Paludisphaera rhizosphaerae: one gene and its partner. The main gene of each other region encodes a partner of the protein of the gene in region 2 in a complex. Links are inferred from orthologs where the notes say so. Each region holds a gene or a part of one and is shown on either strand. Other genes may lie near its edges.

Region 1 (14,469 bases), on a different replicon or contig from region 2:
CCTCGCGATTCACCGACAGCGTCATCCGAGGCATGTCGATCGAGGCCCGCCGCCACGGCGCGGTCAACCTTGCGCAGGGGATGCCGGATTTCCCCGCTCCGCAGGTCCTTAAGGACGCCGCCTGCCGCGCCATCCAGGACGACGTCAACCAGTACGCGATCACCTGGGGCGCCCACGACCTCCGCCATGCGATCGCCGAACACGCCGCCTGGCACCTGGACCTGACCGTCGACCCTGAATCCGAGATCACCGTCACCTGCGGCAGCACCGAGGCGATGCTCGTCGCCCTGCTCTCGATCATCAACCCCGGCGACGAGGTGATCCTCTCGCAGCCCTTCTACGAGAACTACTGGCCTGACTGCGTTCTCGCCGGCGCGACGCCCCGGTTCGTCCCCGTCCGTCCCCCCGACTGGAGCTTCGACCCCGACGAGTTGGCCGCCGCCTTCAATGACCGCACCAAGGCCATCGTGCTCTGCAACCCGAACAACCCCACGGGGGGCGTCTGCTCGCGCGAGGAGCTGGAGGCCGTCGCCGCCCTCTGCCGCAAGTGGGACGTGATCGGGATCACCGACGAGATCTACGAGCACATCGTCTACGACGGCCGTAAACACGTCGCTCTGGCGTCGCTCGACGGCATGTGGGAGCGGTCGGTCACGGTCGGCGGGATGTCGAAGACGTACTCCGTCACCGGCTGGCGGGTCGGCACGATCCTCGCGCCGACGCATCTGACCAAGGCGTTCCGCCAGGTCCACGACTTTGTGTCGATCGGCGCGGCGGCCCCGCTCCAGGAGGCTGGGGCCGTCGCCTATCGGCTGCCCCGCGAATACTACGACGGCCTCGCCGCCTCCTACCAGGCGCGGCGCGACCGCTTCAGCCAGGTGCTCTGGGACGTCGGCTTCGAGTTCGCCGCGCCGCAGGGGGCGTACTACATCATGGCCGGAATCCGCCCGTTCGGGGCGACCGACGACGTCGCCTTCGCCGAGAAGCTCGTGCGCGAAGTCGGCGTGGCGACCGTCCCCGGTTCCAGCTTCTTCCGCGACAAGGAACTGGGCAGGTCGTACGTCCGCTTCTGCTTCTGCAAGAAGGACGAGACCCTCGACGAGGCGGCCCGTCGCCTACAGGGTCTGAGAGAAGTTGGTTGAGGCGAACCTCCTCCGCTTCTCTGATCCTGTCGCCAAGAGATCGGAAATTCCCGTGGAGTGTCCACGAGAGACATCGCCTCTGGGGGGCAGTTGGCCTTGTCGAACTCAGGGCTGCTGCTTCGCTGCAGCCACAGAGCAAACCGCTGCATCTGGACCCGGATTTGGGATCATCATGAGTTGCGATGAGAAATATCAACACAGCAGAAGAAATTACGAAATTTTAAGTCGCCTGGGTCGTCCCTGTTTGATTGAATGACCACCGGCGGTGTCATGTCGACCGGCCAGGCCTCCGATCGGCGGATTTCTCGACGGCGACGTCCCGCCTACCGTCCTTATCAATTCAAAAACTCAGCCTTGCGTTCGCTCAAAGGCCTCTCCGACCGAGGCTCCCGGGCTTGCACGCCTTCAATGTTCGAAGGCCTCCCGCACACCGCCCCTCGGCGAGGGATTCCCCCCTTTCGACCAGGATGCTCTCCCATGACACCACTCCCACGTCGCGGCTTCACGCTGATCGAGCTCTTGGTGGTGATCGCCATCATCGCCGTCCTGATCGCCCTCCTGCTGCCGGCCGTGCAGGCGGCCCGCGAGGCGGCCCGGCGGGCCCAATGCGTCAACAATCTCAAGCAGATCGGCCTGGCGGTCCATAACTTCGAGAACGCCAACACCAAGTTCCCCGACGGCCAGGGGCCCGTTCCCAAGGTCTCCGGCGCGCTTACCGCCGCGTACATCCGCGGATCGATCCTGACGCTGATTCTGCCCTATATGGAGCAGGCTTCGCTGTACGGGGCCTTCAACCTGGACCTCGACGTCCACACCTATCCGGAGAACGAGACGGCGAGGTGTCAGCAGATCGCCTCGTTCGTCTGCCCGTCCGACATGACGGCCAACAAGATGACCGGCAGCAGCGGCCAGCCCTACGGATCGAACAGCTATTACGGCTGCATCGGCGCCACGGCCGCCCAACTCTTCAACACCCCCGCGGTGGGGACGGCGGAGACCAATACGATCCTGCTCGGCATTTTCAATATCACCTTCAATCTGACCGGAAGCATCGCCACCAACCCCGACTTCCGCAAGGTGACTAGCACGGTGACGATCGCCTCGATCACCGACGGCACCAGCAACACGGCGATGTTCTCGGAGACCAAGCGGTCCAGCCAGCCGTCGACGACGACCCAGATCATGGCCAAGGATATGGCCCATCGCTCGCAGGGTTGGACGACGACGGCCGGCAACTACGCGCCCCCCAGCGACTGCGATACCAGCACGTATCTGCCGCTGAACTACCGTGGCCTGCAGTATCACCGGGCGCTTCAGGCGATGTCCACCTACGCCCACACCGTCCCGCCCAACTACAAGGGCTTCGACTGCTTGGATTCAGCGGCCGGCGCTTCACACATTGCGGCCCGCAGCAACCACTCCGGCGGCGTGTGCGTGCTTAACGCCGACGGCTCGGTTCGCTTCGTCAAGGACTCGATTAGCCTGCCGACCTGGATGGCCGTGGGGACCCGCGCCGGCGGCGAGGTCATCAGCGCCGACGCCCTCTGATCTCAGCCCTTCAGCCAGCCGATCGAACGACCGGGCGGCGTCCCCTTGGGGCTCGCCGCCCGGTCTTGCTTTCCAACCATCCCGAACGAGAGACAGATAGGGGAACGCCATGTTTCGAACTATTGTCGCCCCGCTGATCGTCGCGGCCGGCCTGGGAGCCGTCGCCGGCTGCGACGGCGGTCCGACCGTGAACAACAGCGTCACGTCGGCCGAGTCCGAGAACGGCCCGCTCGCCCAGATCGGCGCTCTTTACGCCGCCTTCACCGACACCCAGAAGAAGCCGCCTTCGGGGATCAAGGACTTTGCCTCCTTCGCCGAGTCCATGCCCGAGGGAGTCCAGGGAGTGAGGTCGGGCAATCTGGTTGTGATCTGGAGCGTGAAACTCGACGACACGACCCCCGGCGGTAAGGGAGACTCGGCCGACGAGGTTCTCGCCTACGAGAAGTCGGTCCCGGATTCCGGCGGCTTCGTCCTGATGAAGAATCGCACGATCCGCAAGATGACCGCCGACGAGTTCAAGGCCGCGCCCAAGGCCGCCGGGACGATCGAGGACCCCGCCAAGGCCAAGGTTAAGAAATCCTGACGAAGGCCCCCGAGGCTCGCCTCCTCTCCGTCCTCGGCTGGGGGATTGACAGGGGGCGCAGCCGCGGTAGGATAAGTAGAACGTAGTCCCACCCGCGTCGTCCCTGTCGAGACGCATTGGCCTATGGGCGGAGCCGAGCTGTCGGCCCCCACCAACCTGGCGGCGCCCCGTGCGCGACAATTCCTCGGCGGCCCGCTTCCCGTGGGCCTCACCTTCTCATACAAGCGCCTCCGCGTCCGTCGCGGATCAGGCGTCCTCCGACCGCTTTTGCGAGCCAAGGGCGAGGCGCGATGATCGGATTTCGCGAGCTGGTGTTGATCGCGATGGTCGCCGCGGCGCTCTACGGCCGCTCGGGCGTGCTCAAGAGCGACCGCGCCAAAACCGTCATGCCCTGGATCAGCCCCGTCCGGCGAGGAGGGCGCAAGCCCCCCAAACCCGTCGGAGCCTCGTTGATTCGGGGCGACCGCCTCTTCTGGGCGCTCGCTTTGATCGCCGCGGCGGCCGTGGCCGCCTGGATCGTCACTCGGACCCTGATCGCCGCCGGACCTCATTGATCTGATTTCGAAGTCGACCCGACCGACCCTATTCGACCGACAGAGGACCCAGCCATGCCCCTGCCTCTCGCCTTCCTGCCCAACCTCGGCACGACGGAACTGCTCGTGGTGGCGTTCGTCTCGCTCCTGATGTTCGGCAACCGCCTCCCCAGCGTGATGCGGTCGCTCGGCAAGAGCGTGACCGAGTTCAAGAAGGGCGTCGCCGGCATCGAGGACGAACTCGACCAGGCCGTCAACGCCGACAAGAAGATCACCCCGCCGACCCCCTGACCCGGACCAGAAGCGGATCGACCGCCAGCGCATTACGGAGCCTGCCGCATGCTTCCGAATCTCGGGCCGATGGAGATGATGATCGTCATGGGGCTGGCCGTCTTGCTCTTCGGCAAGCGGCTCCCCGAGGTGGGACGGTCGCTCGGCAAGGGGATCGTCGAGTTCAAGAAGGGCCTCAACGAGGTCACCAGCGCCCTTGACGTCGACTCGTCGTCGTCCTCGGCGATCTCGAACTACACCACCCCGTACCAGGCCCCGAAGTCGTCCTACGAGGGCTCGTCGTCCAGCTCGACCACGGTCGACGAGACCGTCCCCAAGTTCGAGGTCCCCGGCGCAGTTTCGACCACCGCCGAAGCCCCTCCGGCGACGAACTGAGTCGTTGGCGGCTGGTAGGCTGGGTCTTCGGCCCAGCCTACGGGATGTTCGCGGGCCGTCGCGTCGGATCAGAGAAAATCCGCCTTGTGCCGCTTCGCCTCCTCCCGCCGGGCCAGCCGAACGGCCTGGCGGGCGGCGGCGGCCTCGTCGCGGAGGCGGTCGGCCTCAGTGACCGACAGCAAGGGGGGAACCTCGTGGGGGCGCCTCCCCTCGTCGTCGAGCGCGACGTAAAGCGCATAGCCTGAGCCCACCTTGCGCCGACCGGGGTGCTGCAAGGCCTCGGCGTAGATCTCGATCTGGGTCTCGATCGAGGTTCGCCCGGCGTGGGTGACCTCGGCGACGATCTCCACCCGCTCGCCGACGTAGACCGGGCACAGGAACGTCATGGAGTCCATCGCGGCCGTCGTGACCTGGCCCTTGCCGACGTGCCGCAGGGCCGAGACCGCCCCGCATTCGTCGGCCATCCGCAGCATGACCCCGCCGTGCAGCGTGCCGAACGGGTTAGCCTGGCCCGGCACTGTGAGGATCGAGAGGCTTACCCGCGAGTCGATCGCCGCGCGGGGGGCTGTCGGGTCCTCATTCCTGGGAGCGTCCATCGTCGACGCGATCTCCTACGCTGAAGGATCGCCCGCCGCGTCGTCGTTCTCCCGGTCGTTGCGGCGGACTTAATTGAAGTATAAGCCGAACGTCAAACCACCTGATCCAGCCTCGAAAGACCGCCGATGTCCCTCGCCTCCTCCGTGTATCGCGGCCCCGCCGCCGTCTCCACCTTTGAAGTCGCCGGCCGACCCATTCGACTGGTGCGTCCCGCCGACCCTGACCGACTGCTGGACGACCCGGACGTCCACGACCGCAACCGCGCCGACGACTACATGCCCTACTGGGCGTACGTCTGGCCCGGAGCCCGGATGCTCGTGGAGGCCGTCGCCGAGCTTTGGGGAGGCGTCGCGCCGGGGGACGACGAGGTGCTGGAACTGGGCTGCGGACTGGGCCTGGGGGGGCTCGCCGCAATGGCGCTGGGCTTCCGCGTCCGGTTCAGCGACTACGAACCCGCCCCCTTCGATTTCATCCACCGCAGCGTCTCCGAGAGCGGCTTCCCCGCCGACCGCGCCGAAACGCTCATCCTCGACTGGCGGCAGCCCCCTGCGCTGACCTTCCCCCGGATCCTCGGGGCCGACGTGCTCTACGAACGGCGGCTGGTCCCGCTGGTCGTCGACGTCCTCGACCGGATGCTCGCCCCCGGCGGCGAGGCCTTGCTGACGACTCCGTATCGGACCGCGTCCGAGGACTTCCCCGATCTGGTCGCCGCGCGGGGCTTCGCCTGCACGAGAGTCCCCGTCCGCACGGTCGACGAGGCCGGCCCTCGGCAAGGGACGGTCTTTCGGGTCGTCCGGCGCGATCGCTGACGGGAACGGCTCAAGCGGCTGGTCCGCCGTCGTCGATTTCCCAGAAGTGCTGCGATGTCGCGGCCGATCGACCAGGCGGAGGGGATCCCCCATGAGCCTTGAAGACTACAACCGCGGATACAACGCGGGATCGACGGGTTTCTCCACCGGTGCCCCGCGATCCGCGGCTGAGGTCGTCGGCTACTGGAACGGCGAGGCCGACCGGCGCCGTTGGGAAGGGCAGCAAGCCCCACCAGCGTCGTACGACCACTGGACCGACGCCGTCCGCGACTACGGGGCCGCGGGGGCTCTGACGGGACTCATCGTCGGCGGGATCTTCACCAAATCGATCCTGGGGGCGCTCGTCGCCGCGACGACCTTCGGGCTCGCGGCGGCCGGTGTTCTCACCTTCGCGGTGGGGGTGGTCAACGTCCTGGGTTGGATCTTCGGCGGCATCCCCAAGACGAAGCTTGCGCTGGTGGGCGGCGCCTGCGGGGCCGCCGCACATTGGGCGTTCGCCTCTCAACTGGGCGCCTACGCCCAGGACGGCCCGATGAGCTTCGCCATCCTCGGGGCTGTCGTCTGCATCGGACTGGCCGCCGCCTGGCGCGTGGCGACGGCTCCGTTTCGGCTGCTGGCCCGCCGCTGAGGCGTCAGCCCCGGTTCGAGCGCCCCGAAGCGATGATCTCGGAGACGTTCGCGATCCCGGCGTCGTCGAGGCGCTGGATCATCCCGTCGAGGACGTCCTCGGCCGCGCGAGGGTTGTAGAAGGTGGCGGTGCCGACCTGGACGGCCGAGGCGCCGGCGACCAGGAATTCGAGCGCGTCGTCGGCGTCGGCGATCCCCCCCACGGCGATGATGGGGAGCTTCGGCAGGGCGCGGGCGACGTCCCAAACGATCCGCAGCGCGATCGGCTTGATTGCCGGCCCGCTCAGGCCGCCGACGTCGTTGGCCAGGATCGGCCGGCGCTTGCGCCAGTCGATCGCCATCCCCCGGACGGTGTTGATGAGTGTGACGGCGTCCGCGCCGGCCTCGGCGGCGGCGGCGGCGATCGCGACGACGTCGGTGACGTTGGGGGTCAGCTTGGCGATGATCGGGTGCGGGCAAGCCTCGCGGGTCCGCCGCACCAGCCGGCCGACAGCGGCGGCGTCGACGCCCAGATCGAGCCCGTGGCTGACGTTCGGGCACGAGACGTTCAACTCGACGGCCGCCAGACCGGGCTCGTCACCCAGCGCTGCGGCCATCTCGACGAACTGATTCTCGTCTTCACCGGCGATATTCGCGATCACAGCCGTGCCGAGCGTGCGTAGGTAGGGCAGATGGTGCTCGCGGAAGTGGTCGATGCCGTCGTTGTCGAGGCCGATGGCATTCAGCAGTCCAGCACGGGTTTCGACGGTCCGGGGGGTGGGATTTCCCGCCCTCGGTCGCTGGGTGACGGTCTTGGGGACGACGCCGCCGAGGCGGTCGAGTCGGACGAAGCCCGCCATCTCGCGGACGTAGCCGAACGTCCCGGAGGCCGTCAGGACCGGATTCTTCAGTTCGAGCCGCCCCAACTTCACGCGCAAGTCGACCACCGTCGTCGGACTCCCTTCATATGAGGTTCACCCCAGCGCCACGGCTTCATCATGGCCTTTTCGAACCTTCGCTGCCAGGCTTTCGAGCGTAGGAAGGCGGGGGTCGGATTTAGGGATTCTGAAAATTGTAAGACATTGACAGAACGTTCTCGCCACGGGCGCCGCCGATGGATATTGTGATCGGTGCGTCCCTCGTCGACGAGGGCAAGTCAAACCGTCATCGATCTTGTTCGGTCGTCCTCTCCCGACAATTCGCGTTCAGGAGCCTGTCGCACATGTCCAGGTCTTCGAGGCTGCGCGCGTTCACGCTGATCGAGCTACTGGTCGTCATCGCCATTATCGCGGTGTTGATCGCCCTCTTATTACCGGCCGTGCAGGCGGCGCGCGAAGCCGCGCGCCGCGCCCAGTGCGTCAACAACCTCAAGCAACTCGGGTTGGCGATGCACAACTATCACACGGCGAACGATTCGTTCCCGACGGGTTGCATCCAGGGCGTCGGCGGCACGCTCGTCCCGGGGGCCTCGGCTTGCAAGACGAACATCTTCAGCAACTGCCAGAACACCCCGTGGTTTTGCTTGATGCTCCCCTACATCGAACAGGGGGTGCTCTCGAACGCGTACAACTTCCAGCTCGGGGCCGAGGGGCCCGTCCTCCCGCTGCCCCTGGGGATGATCGCCAATAGCACTGTGGCCACGACGAAGATGAGCACGTTTCAGTGTCCCAGCGACCGGATCAACCAGTTCCAGATTACCCCGGCGTACGCCGGCGGGGCGATGAGTTTCATCACCTTCACCAAGGGGAACTACGGGGCGAACTGGGGGAACCTGCAATGGGGGCAGGATACGACCCCGGCTGTCAGCCCGATGGTCGACCCGGCAACCGGGGCCCTGCCGACGTTCCAGAAGGGAGCGTTCGGGTTCTTCACGATGGGGATCGCGGGCATGACCGACGGGTCCAGCAACACGGCCCTCGCCGCGGAGGTGCTCCAGGGCGCCCAGTATGACGTCCGCGGCATGATGTGGTCGACGCTCCCCGGCGGTGCCTCGTACATGGCCCGGCTGGCGCCGAACAACCCGACCGACTACTACCGTTCGGGCATCAGCGGCGACTTCCTGAACCAGACGGTCTTCTGCGTCAGCGAACCCGTTCAGGGGCTCCCCTGCGTCGGCGGCGCCGGCGACAAGCTGGCCTACGCCGGGGCTCGCAGCAAGCACTCCGGCGGAATCAACGTCCTGTTCGGCGACGGCTCGGTGCGGTTCGTCAAGAACAGCATCAGCATGCCCACCTGGCTGGCGATCAACTCCGCAGCCGGCGGCGAAGTCGTTTCGTCCGACTCGTATTGATCGACGAGCGATCTCGGCCCCAACGACGCCGGCGTCCTGGCATCAGTGCCAGGTGCCGGCGCCGGGGTCGGCGACCCAGGCCATGATGGTGTGGGGGATGGAGTCGAGAGGCGCAACGTAACGGGCGGCCCCGCGCCGGATGGCCTCGCGGGGCATGCCGAAGACGACGCAGGTGGCCTCATTCTGGGCGATCGTCAGCGAGCCGGCCTCGCGCATTTCAAGCAGGCCGCCCGCGCCGTCGTCGCCCATGCCGGTCATGATGACGCCCGCGGCGGCGGGGCCGGCGGCCTGCGCGGCCGACCGGAAAAGAACTTCCACGCTCGGCCGGTGGAGGCAGACGGGCGGACCCTCGTTCAACTCGACGCGGTAGCCCGACCCGTGGCGTCGGACGAGCCCGTGCGAGGTCCCGCCGGGGATGACCAGAACTCGCCCTCGACGGATGGGCTCATGGTGGCGGGCCTCGACGACTTCCAACTGGATGCGGGGGTCGTTGTTCAGGCGTTCCGCGAAGGCGCCCGTGAAGTCGGCCGGCATGTGCTGAACGACGACCATACCGGGGGCGTCGGCCGGGAAGTGGGGCAGCAACGCCTGGATCGCCTGAACGCCGCCCGTGCTCACCCCAAGGACGACGATCGGCTCACCGAGGGTCGCCCGAGGGATGTAGGGAGCGTGCGGCAGGACGACGTCCGCCGAGTGGCGGGGGTCGGAGGCGGCCTGGGGGCGCTCTTCCCGCAACGGGAGCTTGCCGGCTCGGGCGGCGTTGCGGACGCTCTCCAGCAGGTTCTCCGACCACTCCGGCAGCCGAGCGGCGTTGAGCCAATCGGGCTTGGCGATTACCTCGATCGCCCCCATCTCCAGCGCCGTGACGGCCCGCTCGGCGACCGACGTGCACATCACCACGGGCATCGGGTGTTGCTTCATCAGCTTGCGGAGGAAGGTCAGGCCGTCCATCCGGGGCATCTCGACGTCCAGCACGATCACGCCGGGGACCGACCGGCTGAGCATGGCGACCGCCTCATAAGGATCGGCCGCGAGCGTGACGCGGAAACGAGGGTCGGATTCAATGATCGACTTGAGCCGCTGGCGGATCACGGCGCTGTCGTCGACGACCATGACCTCGATGGTGACGTGGTGGCCGGGAGGCGATGTTTTGGAGCGGTCGCGCAGGGCCATGGCGGACGGTCACTCCTCTTTCTGGAAGATCGACGGCGAGTGTTTGCGGAACATCGCCGGGACCGAGGGGAGGATCTCCCCGTTTCCCATCACCAGCCAGCCGCCGGGCCGGATGTGCTGGGCCAGCCGGTTCAACAGCGCCTGCCGATCGTCGTCCGAGAAGTAGATCGAGACGTTGCGGCAGAAGACCATGTGGAAGTCGGCGGGGATCGGCCAGATCCCGGTGCGGAGGTCGATGTGTCGAAATTTCACCAGGTCGCGGATCTCCGGGACGATCCGGAACGAGCCCTCGCGAGGCCCGCGGCCCAGTAGGAAGAAGCGTCGAAGTCGGGCCTGAGAGACCCCCTGGACGTCCCTGGCGGTGTAAATGGCGCCGGCGGCGACCTTCAGCATCTCCAGCGAGAGGTCGCTCCCCCAGATGTCGATGCGGGCGAGGTTGTGCTGCGGCAGCGTCTCGGCCAGCGCCATGGCCATGCTGTAGGGCTCCTGGCCTGAGGAGCAGCCGGCCGACCAGAGGCGAACCGGGGCCGACGGGGTCTCGCGGAGCCAGCTCTGGACCAGCTCGACCATGAACGTGAAGTGGGCCGGCTCTCGAAAAAAGGAGGTGTGGTTGACCGTGGACAGGTCGATCAACAACTGCGCCCCCCAGCCGGTGGGGTCGGGGCGCAGGGCCTGGTCATAGAACTGGGTGAAGCTGGCGATCCCTCGGGCTTGAAGCCGCGAGCGCAGGCGTGCCTGGAGCAGCCCCATGCGGTGCGTCTCCAGCGAGATGCCGATCTGGCTCCGGAGGAAGCCGACGACGCAGCCGAAGTCCTTCTCCGACCACGGATCGGGTTCGCCCGGGGGCGAGGATGGCGGCAGGCCCGACGACGCCACGTTAGACCCCCTCGCCGTTGATCGTGGCCAGCACGGAGAACACGCGGTCGACGTCCAGCACGAGCAGGAAGGCGTCCTGGTGGCGGATCAGGCCGCGGACGAACGGGGTGGTCTTGCCCAGCCCCAGTTGGGGGGACGGCTGGACCTGCTCAGGAGCGAACTCCAGCACGTCGGAGACGCGGTCGACCAGGAGCCCCGTCACGTCGGAGTCGTTGCCGGCCTCGTTCTCGACGATCAGGACGCTGGGCGCCCGGGCCGGCTTGGGGTCGATGGCGAGCCCGAACGGGATTCTCAGGTCATAGACCGGGACGACGTGGCCGCGAAGATTGATCACCCCCAGGAGGCATCGTGAGGAGCCGGGGACTTCGGTGATCGCCAGAACGTCGAGGACCTCCTGAACACGCAGGACTTCCAGGGCGTATCCCTCGCCGCCGAGGCGGAAGACGACGTAGGACTGGGCTCGGTCGCGGTCGGCGTCGGCGGCGGGCTCGGTGGTCGCGTCGATCATCCGCGGGGCCCTCCCGGGGCGTGGGGTCGCGTGGTCGCGTCGAATTCGACTCCGGCCCTCATGAGAATCGCTCGAAATTGTCGTCGTCGTCAAGGTTGACCACGACCCCGCCTCGAGGCGGCGGGACGATCCCCGGCGGCGGTCCCGGCGGCGGCAGCGGGGCGCCGTGGCCTCGGCCTCCGGAGCCGTTGTCGGTCGCGTGGTGGGTTTCGCCGCGCGGCATCTCGCCGAGATGCGCGGGGGGCCGTTTGGGAGGCCGGTGGTGGGCGATCCCTCGAGGTGGTGGGCCGCCCAGCGTGGGGGGCGGCGGCGATGAGGCGGCGCCGGCCTCCAGTCGGAAGAACTCCACCTCACGTTGGAGGCTCGACGACTGCTGGGCCAGGTCGGTCGACGTCGCCGCCAACTCGTGGCTGGCCGCGGCGTTCTGCGAGACGACGTCCTCAAGCTGCTTGACGCCGATGTTGATCTCGCGAATCGCGTTCATCTGCTCCTGGCTGGCGGCGGCGATTTCCGAGATCAGTTCGGAGGTGTCGCGGATCATGGGGACGGTTCGCTCCAGGAGCTGGCCTGCGTTCTCGGCCACGGCCACGCTCTTCTTGGCCAGGTCGCTGATCTGCTGGGCGGCCGCCTGACTGCGCTCGGCGAGCTTCTTGACCTCGCCGGCGACCACGGCGAACCCTCGTCCGTGCGGGCCGGCGCGGGCGGCCTCGATCGCCGCATTCAGCGACAGCAGGTTCGTCTGATAGGCGATGTCTTCGACGATCAGAATTTTCTGCGTGATCTCGCGCATCGCGGCCACCGTCTGATGGACGGCCTCGCCCCCCTTGCTCGCCTGGGCGCTGGCCTCGTTGGCAGTCCTCGCCGTGTCGCGGGCGTGCTGGGCGTTGCGGGCGACCGACCCATCCACCGACTGGAGGCTGGAGCCGATCTCCTGGAGCGTCGCCGCCTGCTCATGCGCCCCCTGGGCCAGTTGCTGGGCCGACGAGTTCAATTCGTTGCTCGCCGTGGAGACCGAGTCGGTCGTGTTGCGGATCTGGCTGATGACCTCCGACAGCTTGCCGACCACGGAGTCCGTCAACCCAGCCAGATTCCCCATCTCGTCCGATCGGACGATCCCCGTGCGGTTGTAGAGGTGCCCCTGATGCAGGTCGCCGGTGACCCGGATGATCTGCAAGAGCGGCCGGATGAACCAGCGGCCGAAGAGGAAGCTCAACAGAAGCGTCAGAGGGACGATCCCCACCAGGAGCTTGAAGATCGTCCATTGAGAGTTGTAGATCGTCTCATAGGCGTTGACCAGGGGGACGGCCGTCAGGACGGCGAACCCGGGCCGGATCGTCGCGTCGGTCGGCAGCGCCCGCTTGATCGACGCGAAGCCGACGATCTCGGGGACGATCGTCTCTCCCGAGACCACGTCCGAGACCCCGTCCAGTTGGGAGTGCCCCACGACGGCGCCGACGGCGGCGTCGCGGATGTCCTTGTACCGGGTGGGTAAGTCCCCTTGCTTGTCGTCGAAGGTTCCCGCGGGGCCGCGGTGGTCGATCACCAGCCGGTTGTTGGGATCGACGATCATGATGTGGGCGTTGTCCAGCTCGAAGCGCTTGACGACCTCGCCGATGACGAACTGGATCCTCCGCCGGGCCTCCTCGTCGGGCTTCCAGTCGGGCAGGACGCCGGCTTCCGGCCCCTCCTCGACGGCCTTCGCCGACTCGGGGGAGGTCAGGGCGATAGCGTAGATCTTGTCCGCGATCGCGCCGGCCGCGGTCTGGATGATGAGGTCTTGCTTGCGCTTGAACTGGTCGTCGGTCAGGTAGGCGGTCGCCGCGACGATTCCCGCGGGGATCAGCCCGAAGGCCACCAGCGCCAGGGTGACTTTCTTTCGCAGGGTCAGCTTCATCGCACGTTCTCCGCCCACACGCCGGCCGCGGGCTTGTTACGGGAATGGCTCTCGGCGATTCGCGATTCCGACACCAGGGCCGACAGGTCCAGGATGAGCGAGACCGAGCCGTCTCCCAGGATGGTCGCCCCGGAGAACCGGCTCAGGCTGTGCAGCCCTTCGCCCAGCGACTGGATGACGGCCTGGACCCGACCACTGAGGCGGTCGACGGCCACCCCCACGCGTCGGCCCGAATGTCTCGTCAGCAGCAATTCCTGCCGAGGAGGCGGCGGGCCGTCGATCCCGAAGAGGTTTCGCAGCGAGACCGTCGGCACCAGCTCGCCGCGGACGGTCACGCACGGCCTCCCGGCCGAGAGCGCCTGCTGGACGCCCCCCAACGCCACGCATTCCTCAACTTGCGCCAGCGGCACGACGTACCGCCCGCCGCCGGTCTCGATCAGAAGCCCGTCGATCAGGGCCAGGGTCAGCGGGAGCCGGAAGATGAACGAGGTCCCCTGCCCCGGCTCGCTCTCCACGGCCAGGCTTCCACGGAGCGCCCGGACTGAGTCGCGGACGACGTCCAGACCGACTCCCCGGCCGGAAAGCTCGCTGACCTGGTCGCGCGTCGAGAACCCGGGCTCGAAGATGAGACTCACCACCCGGGGGTCGTCGGCCGGCGTTCCGGGAGGGATGAGCCCACGCTCGACCCCCTTCCTGACGATCCGCTCACGGTCCAGGCCGCGGCCGTCGTCCTCGACCTTGATGGCCACGCGGTCGCCTTCATGCCCGGCCGAGAGCGTGATCCGGCCCACCCGCGGCTTGCCCATCGCCTCCCGTTCCTCGGGCGTCTCCAGCGCATGGTCGACGGCGTTGCGGATCAGGTGGACCATCGGGTCGCCCAGGCGTTCGACGATCGTGCGGTCGAGCCGGGTCTCCTGGCCGACGATCCGGAGGTCGATCTCCTTGCCTGTCCGGTCGGCCTGGTCGCGAACGAATCGGGGGAACCGCGAGAAGAGTTCGTCGACCGGGACCATGCGGAGGTCCAGCGTGGTGTCGCGGATCTCCCGACTAACGCGCAGGAGAGATTCGATCGTGGCGACCCACGGCGAGGCGCTCCGGATCTCGCGAAGCCCCTGAAGATTGTCTGAGATGACCGCCAACTCGCCGGCCAGGCCGACGAGGTCGTCGAGCTGCTGGGCGTCGACCCGGATCCGGCCGTGGGCCCTCGCCGCATGCGCGGTTTTTGCCTGGCCGTTGATCGCGTC
Region 2 (14,537 bases):
ATGGAATGCCGATCGAGATCAATGGACAGGGCCATGCCGCACCCACGTAGCACAGGAAGTTCGGGCCGGGCTCCGATGAGTCCGACACCTATAGCCGATCTCCTCGTTCATACCTATTACGCCGATCACGGGCGCACACTCAACAGCTCTAAATCCGTTCCCACGACTTCCTTGGTGGCTCCCAATTAGGGTTTCAGATTGGCATGCAGTAGTCCCAGATCAACATCTAGATGAGTAACCGCATACCCCGGAGCCGAAGTCGAGAGTGCATCATGCCTAACAAAGTCGAGCATCCGAGCGCCGAGACCCTTGCGAGCTACAGTCGCGGGTCGTTGGACTCGATTCTCCTCGGAGCGATCACCGCACACTTGGCCGATTGCCAGGAGTGCCGATGTCGCTGCACTCCTCTCTCCACCTCCCCTGGCGTCGTGGCCCCGCGGGCTCAAAGCGGCACTCCGATCCCTCCCGATCTGGCGCTGCATCCGGACTACAAGATCATCCGAGAGTTGGGGCGAGGCGGCATGGGGGTGGTCTATTTGGCCGAGAACATCTTCATGGGACGCAAAGAGGTCCTCAAGGTGGTTGGCGCTCACCTCGTGAAGCAGAAAACGGTGATGGACCGATTCCTTCAGGAAATTCGGGCCGCCGCCCAACTCCATCATCCGAACATCGTGACCGCCTTCAGCGCCTCTCGCCTTGGCGAGAGCATCATCTTCGCCATGGAGTACGTCGAGGGATGCGACCTCTCCAGGCTCGTAGAAGCCAAGGGGCGGCTGGACGTACCGATCGCCTGCAATTTCATCCGGCAGGCCGCCCACGGTCTTCAGCACGCGTATGAGCGCGGAATGGTCCATCGCGACGTCAAGCCCAGCAATTTAATGGTCGCTCGCGAGGGGCGACGCCCGACAATCAAGATTCTCGACTTCGGCCTGGCGAAGGTTTCTAGCGAGGCCGACATCGATAGCGGACCGACGCAGCAGTGCGGGATGATGGGTACGCCTGAGTACGTCGCCCCGGAGCAGACGAAGGACGCCCTGAAAACCGACATTCGAGCCGACGTCTATAGCCTGGGCTGCACCTTCTACTGCCTTCTGGCCGGACGTCCCCCCTTCTCCGGCAGCCTTCACGAGATCCTCAGCGCACACCATTCAGTGCAGGCGAAACCGCTCAATGAGATGCGTCCCGACGTCCCCCCGGCGTTGGCAGCCCTGGTCGCGAGGATGATGGCCAAGAGTCCGGCCGACCGCTTCCAGACCCCCGCCGAGGTGGCCGCGGCTCTCGCTCCAATCATGAAGGAAGTCGCGGCCAAGTCGGGCGAGAGGGCCGTGACGCATCAATCGCCCACAGGCGGAGCGACGATCATCGAAGCCCCCCCCTTCGGATCGCAGTCTTCTCTGGGCGGGATGACTCTGGTCGAACGGCCTAGCCCCCCGCCTGGTGGGAGGACCATTCTCGAACAGTCAGCCGACGCGTTTAGTCCGCCGCGGGAAGGAATGACCGTTCTCGAAGCTGCGCCGTTCGTCTCGCGGAATCCACTCGGCTCCCCGACCATCCTTGAACCACCCACCTCGGGAGAGCAGCCCGAGGAACCGGAAGACTCGTCAGAAGCGTCTGGGCACGGAAGGCTGAGGCTTATTGGAGCGGCCGCTGCGTGTTTGATGGTGGTCGTCGTGCCGGCGGGACTTTACCTGGGTCGGACAGCAACGCCGCCGGTGGCTCGGAAGGCGACCAAAACGCCGCCAAACGCGATCGCGTCGACTCTTGCGAGGACAGTCGGACCGATGCTGGCGAAGACAGACGCTCCACCACGCGAACCGGCAGCGGTCGCGCAGCCGGCCCCGAGACCGAAGCTCAACGACGAGTCTCGAATCGTCGACGCGAGCCAAGAAAACGCACCCCTCCCGTTCCGGACGCCTCCTCCAACATCGAACCTCTCGACGTCGGTCTCGGAGCCCTCCTTCATCGAAGCCACGAAACCTGCCGCGACCGCGACAACCACTCCGACGCCCGCGATCGACGCGGCGTCATCGTCGCCGTTGGCTACCGCCGGTTCGCCCGACCCGGGGAACGAGATCAAGAATCCCGTGAGCCTGAGCCGCCTCCAAGATGAGATGAGTGATTTCGACGGTCGTGAAATAGAGATCGCCGACATCCTGCTGATCGGCCGCGTTCCCTTCGAAAGATCGACGAAGTACCCCGGCGGGATCGGAGTCAGGATCGACACCAAGGAAGGCTACAACGTCAGCCTGGGCCGGGGGTACTTCGACTATCATCGAAATGGCGGCAAGTCCGAGGTTAAACTCCTGGTCGATCAAATGATGGCGTCGATCTACGAGCAGGAGATCGCGGAATTAAAACTCCGCGGTGATGGCAAGCCCGAGGTTCCGACCGTCGTTCGGATTCACGTCCACGCACCGAAGACTGGCGGCGACGCCATCCTGACGATCGTCGCCATGGAAGTTCTCTTGGGATACGACAAGGTCCGACTCGCCGCTGGCGAACTCGACCGAAATTTCGTTGCTATCGAGGCGTCAGGCGACAATGGCTACAGCGGTTACGTCGATGGAGCGAAATGGGTCGAACGGCTTGGCGGCGAGAAGTTCGTCTCCACGATTCGGAGCAAGGTGAAGAAGGCCCGATCATACGCCGCCGCCGACCGACGCGCGGCGGCGTTCGACAGATTCTTCAGTCAAGTCGCCGCGGCGTCCGCTCGGATCGTGAGGCAGAACCAGGCCGAATACGACGCCCGAATCCGGGCCTTGCAGAGGGGCCGATGATCCACAACGAAGTCACGCCCCGAATTCAACAGCGGGAGGTCCGATTGATGTGGAAGCCTTTGAGCCTGGCCGTCCTCATACTTCTGAGCGCCGCCACGTCAGGACGTGCCCAGGTCCTCGTCCTTGAACCGGGTTCTACCCCCGAGGGTGACTATCTGCGCGGCTTGGGTTTCGCCGAACTGGCACGCGGGCTCGGGGCGAAGTCTTCTGCGCAGGCGGAGTCCATCCACCTCAACACCTGGATTCGTTTCAATGAGTACGTCGCCGCGTCCTTGGCCATGCAGAATTACCTTAACGCCATCCACCGCCACCAACTGCAGATGCAGCGGTTGGAGAACTACCGCAAGATCCACGACCGCATCCTCAACTCGCCGGAGGCACGCGACGTGGACACGGGGGATGCGCTCAACGAGATCCTTGAGAAGATGAACTCCGGTGTGAACTCGGAGTCCGTTCACAGCACCCCGGCGATCGGCCTGACCGTCGACGAGGTTCGCAGGCTCCCGTTCAAGGTGGCGGGGCTAGGGGCTCAGAGCTTCTCGATGAGGCGCCTGGTCCTCCGCCAGCGAGGCAAATGGCCCCTGGCGTTCCAGGACCCCCGCTTCGACGGCGTCCGGAAGGACTACGAGGACGCGCTGGCGAATGTCCTGGAGCAGGAGGTTGAGGGCGCGACGAGTATCGCGGCCATCGACAGGCTTTCCGCGGCCGTCAAGAACATGGGGACCGACCTCGAACGAGCGTTTCGCGATCGCCCCAACGATCGGCGCAACATCGAGGGCGCTCAGCGCATCCGCGAGTTGGAGAGTACGGTCGAGATGCTCAAGACCCACAGACTCCAACTCGCCCTGCACGATCTCGACCATTACTCCGGCACGACGGTCAACGATCTGCGGCAATACATGCGGAACCACAACCTTCAGTTCGGTGCCGCGGTCACCCCCGAAGAGAAGGCGATTTTCCCGGAGATTTACTCCAGGCTTCGCACCCATTATGAAATGGTCAAGAATCCCGAAGCCGAAGGCCAGCCCGCCCCGGTCCACCCCTGATCTATTCCCGGAGCATCCCTGTGGCCAGGAAAGCCGGAATCGCCGCTGGAGCTCTTGTCTACGTGATAGTTTCTTGCTGGTTCGTTGGGACACTCGGGCAGGTGCATAGGATTGGCTTGAAGGAGGCGGCGGCCCAGCCGGAGCCGCAGCGAGAGGGTTCCGCCGCCCTTCCTGCCGATCAGCCCGATCGTTCCAATTCTCTCGAGCCCGCCCCGCCGCCGATCCGTGTCGCCCCTGCGAGCGAGCCAGTCCCGGTCCCGGACCTGGCGACGAAATCGGTTGCGACGACCCAGCCCCTTGCAGAGGCCCCCGTCGTCGCTACTCCGGAAACGCAGCCTCCTGCCGAGACCAAAGCCGTCGACGCCTCGCCTGCACCCGCCCCCCCCGACGCTGCACCCAAAGCCGGCGACTCAACCTTGGATGCGAAGGCACCAATCGGTTTGGAGTCGATCAACCCATATTTCGCCTCGCGCGAAGCCAAGCGTAAGTGGGATTTGGATCAATTAACCGCCGACCAGGAATTGGAGTTGGGAAGAGAACTCAACCGCATGGTGATGCAATCTCAGTTGACTCGTCGATTCCAAAACGAGGACATGGAACGCAGATTGATGGAAGCCGCGGAGCCCATCCTGAAGAACTGCGAGAGAAAGGATGTTCGATACCGCTTTAACATCCTTGATTCGGACGCGGTCAACGCCTTCTCCCATCCAGGCGGCTACGTGTACGTTACGCGAGGCCTGATGAACTGGGCCAGCGAGGACCAGGATTACGTCCTGCAGTTTGCGCTGGCGCATGAGATCCATCATGTCGATCGAGGCGACGCGATTCGATGCCTGCGAACGCCTGCCTTGAAGGACCTGCCCTACGGGACGGGCGAGCTTTTCCTGATGTTCATTTTCCCTCGCAGCTATGGCGAGACGCTGGAGTTCGAGGCCGACGACTGGGCATTGCAACAACTCAAGAGGCTTTATTCCACACGTCGGGAGTGCCTCGCATTTCTGACGAACTTCGACCGATATGCGGGTGCGAACGGATTCCTTTCGGGCGATGTCAGGCCGGAGGACGAGCCTGACACCCCGCTATTTGAGTTGCATTATCGGGCTCTGCCGAGCGCGGCGGAACGACTCAAGCGGCTCAAGGACAAATTGCCCGCTCAGGCAGCTGAGAAGGCCGGCTGAGGACCGACGCCGTTAGTGTTTCGCAATGCGGCGATGAGACCGACGAGACCCGTCGCCATAAGCGTCAAGGCCGCGCAATCCGCGGGCATTCCCATCTGGTGAGTCGCCGCGGGGAAGATCCGCTCTGCGACAGGCTTCGCTGCCGAATCCGCGAGGACGAGCCCTTCGAAGGCCCAACGAGTCGGTGACAACGCAGCCGCGGGCCTGAGAATTGCGGGAAGGTCGGGGAGCATCGGGACGAGTCCCCCCAGGGACGCCATCGCAGCGACAAGCCCGATCGTGGCGGCAGCCTGCGGTCCTGTCCCTACAGGCACGCAAGACTTGATCAAGGCTGCGGCCGCGGCTCCTACGAATCCGGCGAGGGCGAGGATGATTAGAGCCGAAGGAAGCGCGGAGGGAGCCCCCAGGACCCCGAGCAGCGCGGCCTGAACGACGATCGACCCGACAACCCCCGCTAGGGCCCACGGTCCAGATACGCCCATTTGGCTGAGAGCGAGCACGTCTAGCGCCCCCAGCGCCGGTGCCGCCAATGCAAGGATGAACGGAGCGGTGAACCCTCCACCGTCCGCCAGTCTCGCACCAAGGCCGGCCAGCATCGGAGCGGCGGCGATTCCAGCCGCGAGTATCGCCATCTTGCTCTGGCCGATAGCCGACGTCTCGGCGGCCTTAACGGACAGCGATGGAGCGACCGTGGGCGGAACGGTCCCAAGAACACCGGACGTCGGCTGAGACGCGATCACTAGTGGGAGCGAGCCCCAAGAATCCTGTGTGAGCCGGAATCGGCTTGATCCCAGACTTAGGACGCCTTGGCGCGGTATGACGGTTGGCTTCTTAACCGGGACGTCATCGATGAACGTCCCATTCGCCGACCCGAGGTCTTCGACCATGACTTCGCCGCCGACCCTGGCGAGCCGAGCGTGTCTCGTGGAGACGTTCGGTAGAGCCACGGTGATATCGCAGTCAATCCCGCGACCGACGACGGCGGAATCCCCTTTAAGACTCAGATACCTCTCGGTCGAGGCGGCGGTCATCGACAGATCGGCGAACACCGGGGCAAGGTCGAGTTGATGGCTCGCCAAATGGACAATATCCGAGGCCGTGATCGCGACCCTATCGGCCCCCGCGAGCCGGTTGCCATTGACGTAAGTTCCGTTGCGCGAATCAAGATCCTGCAGGTAAACGACATCTCCTTCGCGGATCGCCTGGCAATGACGCCCCGAAACCGAAGGGACTGTTACCACAACATCGCATTCCGGTCTCGATCCGACGATCAGTGAGGTCTTCATTGTCGCAAGGCTCTCAATAGGCCGCATGGCGGCTCGTTCGTTACCCCGGCAATCACATGAAGTTCTAATCCATCGCCCGTTCGATGCTTTAGAGCGCCGACCGATCGGATTGCCCTGAATACAATGGAGGGTAGTCAGGAGGTGCATCGTGCGACCCTACTCTCAAGATCTTCGCGAGCGAATCCTGGCGACAGTGGCGGCTGGCGAGAGTTCCTTAGTTCCTTGCGTGAGATCGCCGCGCGGTTCCTCGTCGACGTCTCCACGATCGTTCGGCTCCTGAAGCGGTATCGCCAGACCGGCTCGGTCGATCCCAGGCCGCACGCCGGCGGACGTCGCCCTGTTCTTGGCGGCGACGACCTCAAGCGGCTCTGGGGGCTGGTCCGCGAGCAACCCGACGCCACCCTGGACGAACTCCGCGACCGCCTGGGCGTCGACTGCGGTCGCACGACCGTGGCGCGGGCGTTGAAGAGATTGAGGATCACCCGCAAGAAGACGGTCCTCCACGACGCCCAACGCGACACGCCCGAGGGTCGCGAGAGACGCACGGCGTTCCTCGAGGCGGCGGCGGGCGTCGACCCGAGGCGCCTCGTCTTCGTGGATGAGACCGGGGCGAACACGTCGATGACGCGGGCCTACGGCCGCGCCCCCGAGGGGGGGCGAGTGGAGGCGGCGGCCCCACGGTCGTGGACGACGCTGACGCTGATCTGCGACCTGCGATTCCGTGGCGCGACGGCCCCGTTCGTGTTCCGGGGGGCGACCGACGCCGCCGCATTCGAGACTTACGCGGAGAAGGTCCTGGCCCCGCGGCTGCATCGCGGCGACGTCGTGATCTGGGACAACGTGTCGCCGCATAAGGCGGCCGCGGTGCTGAAGGCCGTCCACCGAGCCGGAGCGGAGGTCATCCCGCTGCCCACCTCGAGTCCCGACTTCTCGCCGATCGAGGAGATGTTCTCGAAGCTGAAGGGCGAGCTGAGGTCGGCCGCGGCCCGCTCGACTGACGCCGTGATCGACGCGATCGGCGACGCCTTGCGCAAGCATCATCACACCGCAAGACATCGTCGGCTGGTTCAATTCCCGCACAATGTACGCGATGCGATAGGTCGGCGCTCTAGTAGCCGTCGGCAAAGGATCAGCAACCACAGGCGACTCAACGGCCCGGAGTTTTGCTGTCAGCAGAAATACTGCCTTGACAGGCACTTAAGGGCGAGATTGGGCGAGTTTCACTGCCACCCCTTAATTCCTTCGGGCGGCCTCTCTCCCTAAGTCATTTGCTCGCATGATGTTAAAGTGCCCCCCGTAGGACTCGAACCTACAACCCGCTGATTAAGAGTCAGCTGCTCTGCCAATTGAGCTAGGAGGGCGATGGCAGGTGGGATTGATAGGAACATGATGCCGAGTCGTCGTCCCATTTTCAAGGGGGTGGCGGGGCGGAAATTGGAAATCGCGTTCGAGAATCGGGAGGCTGGGCGGCTGGGGCTCGTGATTTGTAGGATTGCGATGCGGGGAGGACTATAATTCGACAAGAGGCGGTGGAAGCGGGGCGGCAACGGACGCGCTCGGGGGGCTGGCGGATGCGGAAGGATTTGGACGACGTCATCCAGGGGTGGCCCTACGATCCCGAGCCGGGGGAGGTGCTGGCTCGTGAGATCCGCGCCCGGGACGGTCGCAACGTCCTGCAGATCCGGATTGAGCTGGGGGTGCTTCAACTGGAGGTCGCCGGTCGTCCGGACGGCTCCCGGCCGCATGGGGCGACGACCTATCTGGACTACCTCCGCTACCATGCCGCCAACCGAGGGACCAGCGAGAGTCCGGGCTCGAACTGGGTGATGTCGCAGCACCATTGCGTCGAGGCTGACCGCGAGTTCGTCCAGTTCTATCACCGTCGGATGGCCTGGCTCTCGCTCCGCCGTTACGAACTGGCCATCCGCGATTCCGACCACACCCTGGCCCTCATGGACTTCGTCCGAAAGCACGGGGCCGACGAGGATTACATCGCCTCACACGAGCAGTTCCGCGGGCTTGTGCAGTTCCACAAGGCCCAGGCGCAGGCGGCCATGGCCCTGGAGCGGCGACGGCCCGAAGAGGCCATCGACGCCCTCCGCGACGGCGTTGAGAGGATCGCTCTGCACCAGCGGACCTGGTGGGAGGAACGCGATGCGACCGAATCCCCCAACCCGTCGCTCATCGAACAACTCCGCTTGAACGAGCAGGAAATTCGTCGCAACTACGCTGTGGAAAAGACTTTGCGAGAGCAGCTCGATGAGGCCGTGGCCCGCGAGGACTACGAAGCGGCCGCTCGCATTCGGGACCAGATCCGCGCCCAGCAGGCCAAAAGTCGACGCTGATCTCTTACTTCATCAATGCGAGGGGCGGGACCAGTCGACCCGGTCGGCCGGGAAGACGGGGCCCTCGACGCAGACGCGGCGGAGGTCGGGTCGGCCGTCGTCCTGGAGGATCGGCGTCACGCAACTGAAGCAGGCTCCGAAGCCGCAGGCCATGTGGTTTTCCAGGGAGACGTCGCACGCGACGCCGTGGTCGCGAGCCAGGCCGGCGACCGCCGCCAGCATCAGCGGAGGGCCGCAGGCGACGATCTTGGCGGGACGCTGACCGGCCTGGAGCCGCTCGGCCAGAAGCTGGGTGACGAACCCCGCACGGCCGGCGGAGCCGTCGTCGGTCGCGACCTCCACCCGGATCCCCGCCCGCTCGAAGTCCGCCACGCCGGCCAGCAGATCGGCCGATCGAACGCCGTAGAGCAAGGTCGCCGACTCGACGGGGGAACCCTTGGGCGATTCGCCTTCGCCGTAGGTCGTCGCGCCCAGCCACTCGCGGCCGAGGGCCAGGAATGGAGTCTGGCCGACGCCGCCGGCGACGAAGAGGGCGTGGCCCGGGCCCGGCGACGGCCCGAAGCCGTTGCCGAGCGGACCCCAGACGTCGAGCCGGTCGCCGGGTCGCTTACGCGAGAGGGCGGCCGTCCCCCGGCCGATCACCAGGTAGACGACGTCGAACGAGACCGGCTCGCCTGTCCCTTTGCGTTGAACGTCGTAAAGGGCGAACGGTCGGCCGAGCAGGGGGTCGTCCGCCCCCTCCTCAGAGGCTCGCACCATGACGAACTGGCCGGGGAGGATCCGGCGCGCGATCTCGGCGGCGTCGAGCCGCAGGAGGAACGTGTCCCGCGCGATCGGCCTGTTCTCCAGGACGAGCGCGGCGGGACGCATCAGGGCGTTGTTCGTGCAGAGGTCGCTCATGAATCCTCGCCCGGTCGCTTCCGCTTGACTCCGGCCGCCTTGCGCAGCGGACGCCGCTTCGGCATCGGCCGCTTGGGCGGGCCGCCCGGCCCGGCGTTCTCGGGCGTCTCACGGTAGACGTTGTCCAGCCCGATGATCCGCCTTCCCCTCGGTTCGGGCGACGGCGGCCCTTCGGGGCGGGGAGGACGCTGCGACGGCGGCGGGCCGGCGGGACGCGGCGGACGCTGGGACGGCGGCGGACCCGGCGGTCGCGGCGGCAATCCGCCTTCGGGTTGATAGCCGCCCTTCCCGCGTGGCGGCGGTCCCCCTTCGGGTCGGTACGGAGCCTTCCCGCGCGGCGGCGGTCCGCCTCCTTCCGGTCGGTATGCGGCCTTGCCGCGCGGCGGTCCGCCTTCGGGCCGGTATCCCTGGCGACCCTTGCCTTGCGGGCGTGGCGGCGGACCCTCCGGGCCTTCCTCGAAGTGCTGGCGGGGCGGGCGGACGCCGCTCGGCGATCGCTCCGGACGGGCGGCGCGGCGATCATCGTCGGGACGGCCCTGGGGAGGGCGTCCCCGGCGCTGGGATGGGGGCGAGCCGAGAGCCTCGGGGTCGAACTCGCGTCCCCGGCGCGGCGGCGGTCCCTGATCGCGACCTTCGGCCGAATGCGGCCGGCGCGGGCCCTGGTCGGGCTTGCGACCGCGGGGGCGGGCATCGGGGGCGAGGTCGCGCGGCGGCGAGATGGCGATGCCGGACGCCACCTTGCGGAGCATGTCGACCTCGGTCCTTGACAGCGGCCGGGCGTCGCCGACGGGGATCCCCTTCAGGCTGATCGGGCCGATGGCGATGCGCGTCAGCGACATGACCTTGTGGCCGAACTTCGCGAGCATCCGGCGGACTTCGCGCTTCTTGCCTTCGGCCAGCACCAGCTCGATGATGGTCGCCTCGCCCTGCGTGCCGACGACCCGGGTGCGCTTGGCGCGGACCTTGCCGTCGGAGAGCCAGACGCCCTCGGTCAGCCGGGCCAGGACTTCCTGGCTGGGCGTGCCGGCCACGACGGCCCGGTAGATCTTCTCGACCCCGTACCGCGGGTGGGCCAGCTTGTTCGCGAACTGGCCGTCGTTGGTCAGGATCATCAGCCCGGTGCTGTCCTCGTCGAGCCGTCCCACGGTGTAGACGCGCTCGGGGACCGAGGGGAGTAGGTCGACGACGCGGGGCCGGCCGGCGGGGTCCTCATTCGTGGAGACGTAGCCCTTGGGCTTGTTCACCGCGTAGTAGACGTGGCGCTCGGCTTTGAGCTTCTCACCGTCAAGGGCGATCGTGACCTCGTCCGGGTGGACCCGCGCGCCGAGTTCCTTGACGGTCTTGCCGTCAACCGTGACGCGGCCCTGGAGGATGTACTCCTCGCACGCCCGGCGTGAGCCCAGGCCGGCCGAGGCCAGAACCTTCTGGAGGCGTTCGCCCTTCTCGGCCTCGGGGCTGGACTTCAACGGCTGGCGGCGCGGCTTGCGGGGCGCACCTTCGCCGGTCGTCCGACCGCGCGGCGGCCTGCGATCGGCCGGTCCCGACGGCGGGCCTTGACCCTGGCCGGCGCGCGGCGGCTTGCCGCCAGGTCCCGGCGGACCCTGATCCTGGCCGAACCGCTTGGGCTTCCTCCCCGCGCCGGAGAGACTCCGCTGGGGACCACCGGGCGGACGCGGACCGCCCCCTTCCTGTCGCGGCGGACGTTTTTTACCGCCGCCCGGATTCGAACGTCGTTCGGCCATGGCCCACGCTCCTCGTCTTTCTTGATGCACGGCAGCGAACGGGCCACCGGAACCGATTCGACCGCTCGCGAGAAACGTTGCACCCCCCGCGCGGCTGGACGACTTTCATCTTACGATTTTCCGCCCCGCTTCCACCAGCGGTTGCGCCGGCTTCGATACGACATTCGCGGCGGGTTCGTTCGCGCGGAACGGTCCCAATTCGTGAAAGCCCATGCTCTTCATAGGCTCCACAGAGCCAGGGAGTTGCAGCGCTCGGCGACTCTCGGGAATTGGCTTCGATCGACCAATTTCCGAGAACCCTCGCCCCCAACGTCTCATCCTGATGGTTGGAACTGACTGGCGTGGCCGCACGAGTTGGGCCATGGAATGACGACGGACGTGGCCGGATCTGCCGACGCCCGAGTCGGGCGGGTTCGGTTGGGTTCGATCGTCCGTCGCTGTTGCTCTGTCCTGGGAGGGCAAGTCTATGTGGGGAATGGGCTTGCGTTAGAGAATCCGGCGGCGTGATCGGGTTCGATCGACCATTTTCGTGACACTCCTCGATCAATACCACCGAAGAAAGACGGATCTGGGTTTCATCGCCACGCAAGCGTGGCCCCGGCCCCCGATTCCAACGTTTGACCCAGAAATGGCTTCCGGCCGGTACTGGTGATCTTGAGCGAGGAGCGTCCATTTCTGGATCGCCCTGGGCCCACGGCGCCGGCGGATGAAATGAAGCGAGAGCGACCATGTCCGCCTCGCAGTGAATGGGTTCGTTCGTCGACTTCATCGTGGTCGCGCCCCTCTCTCAACGCCGCCGATCGTCCGTCGTCGTGCGTGCTGATCACACAACCCTCCATAAAGGAGTAGGGGCTATGACCGCAATTTTTGGTCGCGGAATTGTGGGATTTCGATTCCCGAGTCAGCATCCCCCCCGAGTGAGCCGTCCTTCGCCACGACGCCTCTGACGCCCAGTATGGATTGGGCTGATCTTGACGTCTGGGGTTGAGAGAGCGATGGTCTCAATGCATTCGACCGTGGTGGAGGCCCGGCCGAGGAGTGGGACTTTCCATGGAGGGGTCATGTCGTCGGGACGCTGGATGATGGCGGCGGGTTTGATCTTCCTGGTCGCCTCGGCCCCCACCGCTTCGGGGACGCCGCTGTACAAGGTGACGGACCTCGGCTCGGACTACCGACCGGTGGCGATGAACGATTCCGGCCAGGTGGTCGGTGTGTCGAGCCAGAGCCCCGGTCTCCCTCCTTACGGCTATGGACCCTGGGTCGCGGGCGTCTATCGCGACGGCCGCTGGTCACAGGTTCCGTCGCCGGCACCGACGACCTCAGCAGTTTTCGCAGGCATGCCCATCTACTCGTCTCCGATCGGAATCACGAGGGCCGGCGACGTCGTGTTTTCGGAGTCCTGGACCTGGAAAGACGGCCCCCTGACGCGTGATCGCGTCGAATATCGGACGACCGCCTCCAACTCGGAGGGATGGCAAATCGGCGTGGCGACCGACTACCACTGGTCGAACCTCAACGGCGGTCAGAATGAGCAACGCTCCATCCTGCTGTCGCCCGCTTCGGCAAGGACCGGATCGGTGGATTCCGACGATGTTGCATCAGCGGGTGGGCTGGCCGGGGACCCCGCCAAGTGGGCTTACAATAGGTGGCGAGGCGTAACGACCGCCGCCGCCCTGAATGATCATCTCGAGGTCGCGGGGACCTCCCAGCCCTGGCCGGGGGACCCCTCGCACGCCTACTTGAGGGATCGGACTGGAAAGTCTGTGGATCTGGGGACGCTCGGCGGCTCATACAGCTCATCGGCCGGCCTGAACAACCTGGGCGAAGTCGTTGGGACGGCGGAGACCGCGAATGGAACGTTGCACGCCTTTGTCTATCGCGACGGAAAGATGATCGACCTGGCGCCCGACTCAATCGGATACTCCATCGCCAGTGCGATCAACGACGCCGGGGTGATCGTCGGCCGAGCCGAAGACGAGGAAGGAAACTTCGGCGCTCTCTTCCGCGACGGGACCGCCCTTCGGCTCGATCAGCTTGTCGACGCGAGTTCGGGATGGTTGATCACGAGCGCGATTACCATCAACCAGGCGGGCTGGATCCTCGCGGAAGGCGAGAAAGACGGCGTCGATTCGTATCTCTTGCTCACGCCGCTCGACGAGACGCCTGTCCCCGAGCCCTCGGTCCTGATCGTGCTTGGGGTCGGCGGACTGGTCGTGAGCCGGCGGCTGCGAAACGGCTTCAACGGTCAGGCCGCCCGCCGAATAGCCGATTGAAGACTCGCAGCGGCAGAGGCGATCGAAACGGCCGGCGCTCTAGGTCATCGCCTTCGTCTTCACCTTTCGAGGTGGTTGCGTTTGCCTCAGCCCTTGGATTCCCCCCCTCATCCGGCCGCTTTGCGGCCACCTTCCCCCTGTATGGTCCGGATGAGGGCCAACTCGCGGAGCCCTTTCAGGACCCGCTCCCGGCGGGAGAGGGACTTCAAGGCGCCGAGGCGCTCTTCGCCGTCGCCCGCTTTGTGGGGCGGGGCCGTACGCGGTTGGGGAGTGGGTCGCCGGTTTCGCGGTCGAACTCGTCGGGGCTGAGCTTGTCGGGCGCGACGTCGTTGGTTCGTTGCTGCCAGTCGGCGAGGGTCTTGCGCATCTCAACGAGCGTCTCGGCGTACTTCGGGTCGGCGGCGAGGTTCTTGAGTTCGTGGGGGTCGGCGGTCAGGTCGTAGAGTTCCTCGGCGGGACGGGGGCTGAAGAAGCAGGTGGACTGCTCGGGGGTGAGCTTGCCTTCGTCGCGGAGCTTCCGCATGGCAACGAACGTGGGGCTGCGGACGGCGTCGGCGGGCGGGTTGAGGTTGCTCTCGCGGTCGTCGTTCTTCACGTACCGGAATCGCTCGGAACGGACGGAGCGGCCCCGCGCGGCGTAGTCGTGCCAGTTCCGCTCGGCGATGATGACGTCGTTGATCCTGGCAGTCGGGTCGCGGAACAAGGGCGAGACGTCCTTGCCCTGGAACGTCGGGCCGGGCTGGACGCCCGCCAGCTTCAGGAACGTGGGGGCGAGGTCGATCGTGCTGACCAGGCTGTCGCAGCGGGCGCCGGCCGGCATTCGGCCGGGCCAGCGGGCGATCAGAGGCGTCTTGACGCCGCCGTCGTAAACGGTGGTCTTGAACCGGGGGAACGGCCGGCCGTTGTCGCTGAGGAACAGGACGAGCGTGTCGTTCGCGACCCCCTGGCGGTCGAGTTCGTCGAGCACAGCGCCGACGAAGTGGTCGAGTC

What was found.
Region 1: the proteins of G5C50_RS05915 (region 2) and G5C50_RS16865 are in contact, whole or in part, in a crystal structure (PDB 5UE9), measured with the Lactococcus lactis proteins. The link is inferred for Paludisphaera rhizosphaerae from one-to-one orthologs. Residues at the interface, in WP_023189152.1 of Lactococcus lactis: Leu4, Gln5, Ala47, Ser48, Met49, Leu50, Leu51, Arg52, Arg53, Met95, Leu98, Arg223, Met224, Ala225, Cys226, Ile228, Gly229, Ala230, Cys231, Tyr232, Ala233, Val235, Glu236, His237, Asn243, His244, Ala245, Lys247, Glu250; in WP_025017116.1 of Lactococcus lactis: Gly25, Phe27, Phe29, Glu32, Tyr33, Lys35, Tyr36, Lys48, Phe56, Thr60, Pro61, Arg62, Val63, Ala64, Glu65, Thr66, Ala67, Ser68, Gly69, Met70, Ile74, Gln77, Pro223, Glu251, Phe274, Ala275, Pro277, Phe278.

The regions. Positions count from the first base shown.
Region 1 is NZ_JAALCR010000012.1:78,450-92,918, reverse strand. The notes cover bases 5,472-8,403. They hold G5C50_RS16865 (dihydroorotate dehydrogenase), read right to left. Parts: upstream 7,432-8,403; coding sequence 6,511-7,431; downstream 5,472-6,510. Other genes in these bases: G5C50_RS16860 (DUF1559 family PulG-like putative transporter), read left to right, coding at 7,707-8,403; G5C50_RS16870 (hypothetical protein), read left to right, coding at 5,970-6,506; G5C50_RS16875 (class I SAM-dependent methyltransferase), read left to right, coding at 5,472-5,878. Outside these bases: G5C50_RS16910 (pyridoxal phosphate-dependent aminotransferase), read left to right, coding at 1-1,142; G5C50_RS16905 (DUF1559 family PulG-like putative transporter), read left to right, coding at 1,620-2,690; G5C50_RS16900 (hypothetical protein), read left to right, coding at 2,800-3,273; G5C50_RS16895 (hypothetical protein), read left to right, coding at 3,564-3,827; G5C50_RS16890 (Sec-independent protein translocase subunit TatA/TatB), read left to right, coding at 3,882-4,097; G5C50_RS32715 (Sec-independent protein translocase subunit TatA/TatB), read left to right, coding at 4,146-4,472; G5C50_RS16880 (acyl-CoA thioesterase), read right to left, coding at 4,541-5,068; more of G5C50_RS16875, read left to right, coding at 5,195-5,471; more of G5C50_RS16860, read left to right, coding at 8,404-8,774; G5C50_RS16855 (protein-glutamate methylesterase/protein-glutamine glutaminase), read right to left, coding at 8,817-9,947; G5C50_RS16850 (CheR family methyltransferase), read right to left, coding at 9,957-10,823; G5C50_RS16845 (chemotaxis protein CheW), read right to left, coding at 10,825-11,331; G5C50_RS16840 (methyl-accepting chemotaxis protein), read right to left, coding at 11,390-13,225; G5C50_RS16835 (chemotaxis protein CheA), read right to left, coding at 13,222-14,469.
Region 2 is NZ_JAALCR010000003.1:340,711-355,247, reverse strand. Bases 7,589-10,588 are described here. They hold G5C50_RS05915 (dihydroorotate dehydrogenase electron transfer subunit), read right to left. Parts: upstream 9,533-10,588; coding sequence 8,645-9,532; downstream 7,589-8,644. Other genes in these bases: G5C50_RS05910 (pseudouridine synthase), read right to left, coding at 9,529-10,588; G5C50_RS05920 (UvrB/UvrC motif-containing protein), read left to right, coding at 7,859-8,632. Outside these bases: G5C50_RS05950 (serine/threonine protein kinase), read left to right, coding at 273-2,777; G5C50_RS05945 (hypothetical protein), read left to right, coding at 2,825-3,823; G5C50_RS05940 (M48 family metalloprotease), read left to right, coding at 3,940-5,001; G5C50_RS05935 (FHA domain-containing protein), read right to left, coding at 4,977-6,287; G5C50_RS05930 (IS630 family transposase), read left to right, coding at 6,510-7,550; more of G5C50_RS05910, read right to left, coding at 10,589-11,274; G5C50_RS05905 (hypothetical protein), read left to right, coding at 12,336-13,547; G5C50_RS05900 (sulfatase family protein), read right to left, coding at 13,753-14,537.